2 regions of the Superficieibacter sp. genome follow, and region 2 is predicted to be linked to the other one. Evidence: predicted binding sites of a transcription regulator. Region 2 holds the regulator's gene; the other holds the start of a gene.
The links. The regulator PurR, encoded in region 2, represses purine synthesis genes. The targets are predictions, from matches to a motif close to CANGCAAACGTTTGCNTG.
Positions count from the first base shown of each region.

Region 1 (4,171 bases), on a different contig from region 2:
AGGCTGCTGAACAGATCGTCCTGAATTGCGAGCTGATTGGTGTCGGTGATGAAATAGCGTTTATCCAGCATGGTGGAGCTGTCGGCATTATCGATGAGCAGCACCGACATAAAGCACTGCTGGGCGCGGTAGTGGCGCTGATTAACAAAACGAATGGTCAGCGTTTTACCGGAACTGCTGGGTTCATTCACGCTGTAGTTCGTTTTGTCGTGAACCATAAAGGTGGAAAAAGTGTTGAGCGAAGTGGTGATCAGCGCGCCAAGCCCAATCGCGTATGACTTTTTGGATATCCAGTTAGTGCAGGAATCATCGCCGTCAAAGCGAATATCAATGTCTCGCGGATTGAGCAGCAGTCGGCTTTTCGTCACCGTGGGCTGGTGGTGAATCAGGGTCATCACGATCAGCGCGACTAACAGGCTTAATGACAGCAAAAATCCCAGCCAGGTGCCGAAGCCGGATTTTGCCGGGGCAGAGTGCGACGTGCTGTCCGGCACGGTTTCTGCCACGGGCTGCGCAGGTGCAGAGGGCAACGCTGCGGGCGCGGCGATAACCGGGGCGGCGACGGTTGCGCTGGCGTCTGACTCAGAGTCTGACTCTGACTCCGCAGGCCAGACCACCGGCGCGGTGAGCTTATAGCCGCGTTTGGGCACGGTGACGATATATTCAGGATTACGCTCATCGCCGTCTCTTAACGATTTGCGCAGTTCAGAAATACTCTGGGTCACTACGTGGTTAGTGACAATGGTCCGCATCCATACGTGATCAATAATATTATCGCGGCTAAGCACTTCATTCGGGTGCTGCGCAAAATACATCAAAAGGTCAATCAAACGCGGCTCAAGGGTGATCTCACGCCCCTGACGACTGATTTGATTCACCGAAGGCGTCACCAGCCATTCCCCGACGCGGACAACAGAATGTTGCATAACATATGCTCTAACGAAGCAGTGGAAGCTCTAATAATAACACGGTTTACAGGCACATATTTCTTTCGAAAGTCTCGCATAGCGCACGTAAATCAATGCGTGAGGAATTAGTCCGGGGACGGATATCAGTATCGCCCTGATATCCGCTATTAAAGAAGAGAGAGTCGCGGTTACAGCACTTTATGCGGGCCAAAACATTCGTAGTGAATGCGGTCTTTAGCCACGCCAAATTCAATGAGTTGCCGGGCGGCAAACTGCATAAACGCCACCGGGCCACACAGATAATACTCGCTGGCGGCATCGCTTAGCGCGCCCTGCAACTGGCGTAAACTCATCAGCCCTTCGCTGTGAAAACGCCCCGCCTGCCGATCCGCTTCGGTTGGCAGGCGATACCAGATGTGGGCGTTAAAACGGGGAAGGGCATTGCCCAGCGCCATCACTTCATCGGTAAAGGCGTGAACGTCGCCGTTTTCCGCCGCGTGATACCAGTTAACGGTGGCAGGATGCTGCGCGTGGGCCAGTGTATCAAGCATCGCCAGCATTGGCGTCTGCCCGACGCCTGCCGAAATGAGCGTGACCGGCGTTTGCGGCGCAACCTGCATAAAGAAATCGCCCGCTGGCGCAGCCAGATACACTACGTCGCCGACGTTCGCAGTGTTGTGTAGCCATGTTGACACCTGACCGCCTGCTTCACGCTTAACCGCAATGCGATAGCGTTTGCCGTCAGCCTTGCGGGTCAGTGAATACTGGCGGATCTCCTGATACGGAAAATCCTTTGGCTTCAGCCAGACGCCGAGATACTGCCCCGGCTGGTAATCTGCTACCGGCCCGCCATCCAGCGGCTCAAATTCAAAGCTGGTCACCAGGCTGCTGCGCGGGGTTTTATCGACAATACGAAAGGCGCGGGTGCCTTCCCAGCCGCCGGTTTTACGGGCGTTCTCCTGATAAAGCTGCGCTTCACGATTGATGAAGACCCCCGCCAGCACGCCGTAGGCTTTGCCCCACGCGTCCAGTATCTCCTGACCGGGGCTGAGCATTTCATCCAGCGTCGCCAGCAGGTGGGTGCCAACAATATCGTACTGCTCCGGTTTGATTTGAAAGCTGGTGTGCTTCTGGGCGATTTTTTCCACTGCTGGCAGCAGGGCAGGCAGGTTGTCGATGTTGCTGGCGTAGGCAGCAATGGCGTTAAACAGCGCTTCACGCTGATCGCCGTTACGCTGGTTGCTCATATTGAAAATGTCTTTCAGCTCTGGATTGTGGTCAAACATGCGATCGTAAAAGTGCGCGGTCAATTTGGGGCCGGTTTCCAGCAGCAGGGGAATGGTGGCTTTCACCGTAGCAATGGTCTGAGCGTCGAGCATAGCGATTTCCTTTTTATAAGATGTATTTCAAATGCATCTTATAAAAATAACCTTATGCTGTAAATGGCGCTTTGCTACGTGAAAAATCCGCATCGTTAACCTGAAAAGAATTCCATTGAAATTTCCGGGGGATTTATCTTTAAAACCCTTGTATAGCGCCAAGCCAATCGTTTGCGTAAAATCACTTGTCAAGACCTGTTATCACGATGGCAATCGGTTATACTGGGGGCCGTTGCTTAAAATTTACTTGTTAGCTGAGTCAGGAGATGCGGATGTTAAAGCGTGAAATGAACATTGCCGATTATGATGCCGAGTTATGGCAGGCGATGGAGCAAGAAAAAGTACGTCAGGAAGAGCACATTGAACTGATCGCCTCCGAGAACTACACCAGCCCGCGCGTTATGCAGGCGCAGGGTTCTCAGCTGACCAACAAATATGCCGAAGGCTATCCGGGCAAACGCTACTACGGCGGCTGCGAATATGTGGATATCGTTGAACAACTGGCTATCGACCGCGCGAAAGAGCTGTTTGGCGCAGACTATGCGAACGTGCAGCCGCACTCCGGCTCGCAGGCGAATTTCGCGGTTTACACCTCGCTGCTGGAGCCGGGCGACACCGTGCTGGGTATGAACCTGGCGCACGGCGGTCACCTGACTCACGGCTCCCCGGTTAACTTCTCCGGCAAGCTGTACAACATCGTGCCTTACGGCATTGATGAGAGCGGTAAAATTGACTACGCCGATTTGGAAAAACAGGCGCAGACCCACAAGCCGAAAATGATTATCGGCGGCTTCTCTGCTTATTCCGGCGTGGTCGACTGGGCGAAAATGCGCGAAATCGCCGACAGCATCGGCGCGTACCTGTTCGTTGATATGGCTCACGTGGCCGGTCTGATTGCCGCAGGCGTCTACCCGAACCCGGTACAACATGCGCACGTTGTCACCACCACTACCCATAAAACCCTGGCAGGTCCGCGTGGCGGCCTGATCCTCGCGAAAGGCGGCAGCGAAGAGCTGTACAAAAAACTGAACTCTGCCGTATTCCCTGGCGGCCAGGGCGGTCCTCTGATGCACGTGATCGCCGGTAAAGCGGTGGCGCTGAAAGAAGCGATGGAGCCGGAGTTCAAAACCTATCAGCAGCAGGTGGCGAAGAACGCCAAAGCGATGGTTGAGGTGTTCCTGAACCGTGGTTATAAAGTGGTTTCTGGCGGCACGGAAAACCATCTGTTCCTGCTGGATCTGGTTGATAAAAACCTGACCGGTAAAGAAGCTGACGCCGCGCTGGGCCGCGCCAACATCACCGTCAACAAAAACAGCGTGCCGAACGATCCGAAAAGCCCGTTTGTCACTTCCGGTATCCGCGTGGGTACACCTGCGGTAACCCGTCGCGGCTTCAAAGAAGCCGAAGTGAAAGAACTGGCTGGCTGGATGTGTGACGTGCTGGACAGCATCAACGACGAAGCCGTTATTGAGCGCACCAAAGCGAAAGTGCTGGATATCTGCGCCCGTTTCCCGGTTTACGCATAAGCGTTATCGTCTCTCGTCGCTAAAGCCCACTTCGCGTGGGCTTTATTATTTTGAGTCCTACTGGTCGCGCATGATGGCGCTGCACTTTGTTGCGCTGGCGACAGAATCACCGCTTTGTTGCGCCTGCCTGCATTCGTCCATTGGCGACTGAGAGGGCGGAGGATTAGCCGTTTGGGCGGCGCATCCTGATAATAAAAACACGGTCAGGACTATCTTAAAACAGGGCATTTTTTCTCTCCATGGTTTACCTGCGCTGCCACAGAATGACGGAGTTTGCTGCGGCAGTCGGGATTATTTGTGCTTACCCGCGTGGAGACTAAAAAGCAGAAGAACGTCGGTATGTTAAATAAAAGTTAAT
Region 1 covers NZ_DAMAPU010000009.1:10,700-14,870, forward strand. The annotation lists gene cadC (lysine decarboxylation/transport transcriptional activator CadC) at 1-926, opposite strand, end outside; gene hmpA (NO-inducible flavohemoprotein) at 1,097-2,287, opposite strand; gene glyA (serine hydroxymethyltransferase) at 2,560-3,813, shown strand.
Region 1: a site for PurR is predicted at 2,448-2,465, ahead of glyA (serine hydroxymethyltransferase). Genes of this name have one in related genera too.

Region 2 (4,171 bases):
GCGTGTTCAATAACGCGGCCCAGGTGTGGAATCATACGTTCTACTGGCACTGCCTGGCACCAAACGCGGGTGGCGAGCCTGGCGCAGAACTGGCAAGCGCGCTTAACGCAGCGTTTGGCAGCGTGAGCGAATTCAAAAAGCAGTTTACCGAGGCGGCAGTTAAAAATTTTGGCGCGGGCTGGACGTGGCTGGTGAAAAAAGCGGACGGCAGCCTGGCTATCGTTTCCACCTCCAATGCCGGTTCGCCGTTGACCAGCACAGACACGCCGTTACTGACCGTGGACGTCTGGGAACATGCCTACTACATTGATTACCGCAATGCCCGCCCGGTTTATCTGGAGCATTTCTGGGCGCTGGTGAACTGGGATTTCGTCGCGCAGAATCTGGCGGCGTAACCGGCAGGCGCAGAAGGTTTTCGCCTTCTGCGCCTGAGCGTAATCAGCGACTGGCGCAGGCTTCACGCTCTGACTGACGGCCGGAGAAGAACACCACCAGCAGGGCCAGACCGGCAATAATCGCCCCCATCACCGGGACAAAGCCGTAACCCAACCCACCAGAAATGACTGCCCCACCGGCCACTGCACCCAGCGCATTACCGAGGTTGAACGCGCCAATATTAACCGATGACGACAGCCCCGGCGCTTCGCTGGCAACCCGCATAACCCGCATTTGTAAGGGCGGAACCACGGCAAAGGTTGCCGCGCCCCATACCAGCATACTGACGGCCGCGCCGAATTCGTTACGCGCCAGCAACGGGATCGCCAGCATAATCGCGATTAGCAACAGCAAAAATCCTTTCAGCGTTGCGCTCACCGAGCGGTCGGCAAATTTGCCCCCCAGATAATTGCCGATGGAAAACCCCGTTCCCACCAGCACCAGCATGACGGTAATAAACGCGGGCGTGGCGTCGGCGATGCTGTGCAGTACCGGCGCAATGTAAGTATAAAGCGTAAACATCGCGCCCGCGCCGAGCACCGTGGTCAACAGCGCGCTTAATACCTGCGGGCGCACCAGCACTGACAGTTCCTGACGCACATTTGGCCGCTCGCCTGCCCCACCTTTCGGCAGCGAGAACCACAGGCTGAGCATCGCGATCACCCCTAATCCGGCCGTCGCCAGAAATGACATCCGCCAGCCGATGGTTTCACCCAGCCACGTCGCCGCCGGAACGCCACCAATATTGGCAATCGTTAGCCCCATAAACATGGTCGCTACCGCGCTGGCCTGTTTATGCTTCGGCACCACGCTCGCCGCCACCACCGATCCAAGGCCAAAAAACGCCCCGTGGTTAAGGCTGGTGACTATACGCGACAGCATCAGGGTCGTGTAATCAGGCGCGATGGCAGAAAGCACGTTGCCGAGGGTAAAGATGGCCATCAGGAAGATCAGCGCATTACGCCGCGCTCGGTGTGACAATAATAACGTCATCACCGGCGCGCCCACCATCACGCCAACGGCATAGGCGCTGATCAACATTCCGGCGGTAGGTATAGAGACGCCCACGCCCTCGGCGATGGTCGGCAGCAATCCCATCGGAGAAAACTCGGTGGTGCCAATACCAAACGCCCCAATTGCGAGCGCCAGCAAGGGGTAATTCACTTTCATTCACAGACTCCGTTTCAGCCGTCGAAATAACGGCACGACGAAAAGATGTCAAAAGCATGACATTAATCACAAAAAAACAGAAGTTACATAAATGGCAAAAGAGTATTGCGGAAAAGAGAACAATCAGCGAGGGAGGTGGCCCTCCCCCGGAAAATCAATGCAGCGCAGCAACCAGACCGCTGGCAACAATCAGACCCAGAACAATAATCGTCGTTACCAGAGAAAACTTAAGATCGGTACTCATCAATTTTTACTCCTTGTTATTACCCTGTGAAAAGTGAGCTTGTTCATTTTTACACACCTGACGGTGAAAATCTTGCCTGATTTAGATTGATCGCCATTTTTTCGCTTTCCCTTTTGCTCAGAATCGGCCAAAATTCCACGCTTAATTATAAGCGTACCAGCCATTGACCCCCACCTGACGTTCTGTGTCGTTTTCCCGGCCTGTTGCAATCATCACATTTTGCGCCAGGGGTGTGTGCAGGCAAACGTTTACCTTTATTTGCAGGCGTTCAGTAATCGGGTCTGGAGTAAGATTTTAATGGCAACAATTAAAGATGTCGCGAAGCGCGCAAACGTTTCCACTACAACCGTATCACATGTTATTAACAAAACGCGTTTTGTAGCGGAAGACACTCGTGAGGCGGTATGGGCGGCGATAAAAGAACTTCACTATTCCCCGAGTGCGGTTGCCCGCAGTCTGAAGGTCAACCACACTAAATCAATTGGCCTGCTGGCGACCAGCAGCGAAGCCGCCTATTTTGCGGAAATTATTGAGGCGGTCGAGAAAAGCTGTTTCCAGAAAGGCTATACCCTGATCCTCGGTAACGCCTGGAACGATATTGAAAAACAGCAGGCCTATCTGTCGATGATGGCGCAAAAGCGCGTCGATGGCCTGCTGGTCATGTGTTCTGAATATCCGGCTCCCCTGCTGACCATGCTCGAAGAGTACCGGCATATTCCAATGGTGGTAATGGACTGGGGCGAGGCGAAAGCTGACTTCACCGACTCGGTCATTGATAACGCATTTGAAGGCGGCTACATGGCCGGGCGCTACCTGATCGAACGCGGGCACCGGGACATCGGTATTATCCCCGGCGCCCTGGAGCGCAATACCGGCGCAGGTCGCCTGAGCGGTTTCCTGAAGGCGATGGAAGAAGCGCAGATCACTATTCCGCAGCCGTGGATTGTGCAGGGTGATTTTGAACCGGAATCCGGCTACCACGCGATGCAGCAGATCCTTAATCAGGCCCATCGCCCGACGGCGGTCTTTTGCGGCGGTGATATTATGGCCATGGGCGCACTGTGCGCCGCTGATGAAATGGGTCTGCGGGTGCCGCAGGATATTTCAGTCATTGGCTATGATAACGTGCGCAACGCGGAGTTTTTTACTCCGGCGCTGACCACCATCCATCAGCCGAAGGATTCCCTCGGCGAAGCGGCGTTTAATATGCTGCTGGATCGTATCGTTAATAAACGCGTCGAGTCGAAGTCCATTGAAGTGCATCCGCGCCTGGTCGAACGTCGCTCGGTGGCCGACGGCCCGTTTGTGGACTATCGGCGTTAAGTTATTCATCGGGAGCCGCAGCGTCCGGCTCCCGCAGCCATTCCCGGTTCAGCGTTTCACTGTCCCCCAGATACTCCAGCAGCCACGCCAGCGCAGGTGAGATATCGCTTTGCTGCCAGGTCAGGCAGCAGGCGGCATCAGGAAAAGGATTTTCAAGTTCCAGCGCCCGCCACTTTCCGTTGTCAATCCACGGACGGGCAAAATGCGCGGGCACCATCGCCACGCACAGTCCGGCGGAAATACAGGTTGCCGACGATCCCCAGTCCGGCACCACGACCCGTTTCTGATTATCCAGTAGCCAGGTAATGCGCTTGGGCAGCGAACGCGAGGTGTCTTCACGTACCAGCGACGGCCAGTTGCGCAACTCATCATCGCTCAGCGGCCCCGGCAGACTCGCCAGCGGATGATCGTGGGCGACCACGCAGCGCCAGCTTAGCATTCCCATATCGCGAAACGCGTAGCGCCCGCCGACCGGGATCGCCTGGGTTGCGCCAATGGCCAGCTCCACCCGCCCGTCGGCGAGGGCATCCCAGACACCGTTAAACACTTCCTGGAAGACAATAAGCTCCACGTCGGGAAAGTGACGGTAAAAATCGACAATCATCTGCCGGGTTCGCTCCGGGCGGACAATATTATCCACCGCAATCGGCAACTGACTGCGCCAGCCGTGAGCGATTTGCTGGCACTGCTGACGGGTGATCTGCATTTTTTTGATAACAGTCCGCCCTTCTTTCAAAAACCAGCTCCCGGCAGGCGTTAATTCCACATCCCGGTGCCGCCGCTCAAAGAGACTAACGCCCAGCCATTCCTCCATTTGCCGCACGGTATAGCTGACCGCAGAAGGCACACGATGCAATTCCTGGGCAGCAGCGCTGAAACTGCCGTTGCGTGCGACCGCATCTATCACTTCGAGGGAATATTCCGACCACATTTTCTGCCTGCAAATTTTTTGATGTCACCGCGCAAATATTAGCGTTTCACAAGCCGGAATGCACTGCC
Region 2 covers NZ_DAMAPU010000001.1:762,411-766,581, forward strand. The annotation lists gene sodB (superoxide dismutase [Fe]) at 1-395, shown strand, start outside; gene RT197_RS03895 (MFS transporter) at 439-1,605, opposite strand; gene RT197_RS03900 (YnhF family membrane protein) at 1,760-1,849, opposite strand; gene purR (HTH-type transcriptional repressor PurR) at 2,147-3,172, shown strand; gene punR (DNA-binding transcriptional activator PunR) at 3,174-4,103, opposite strand.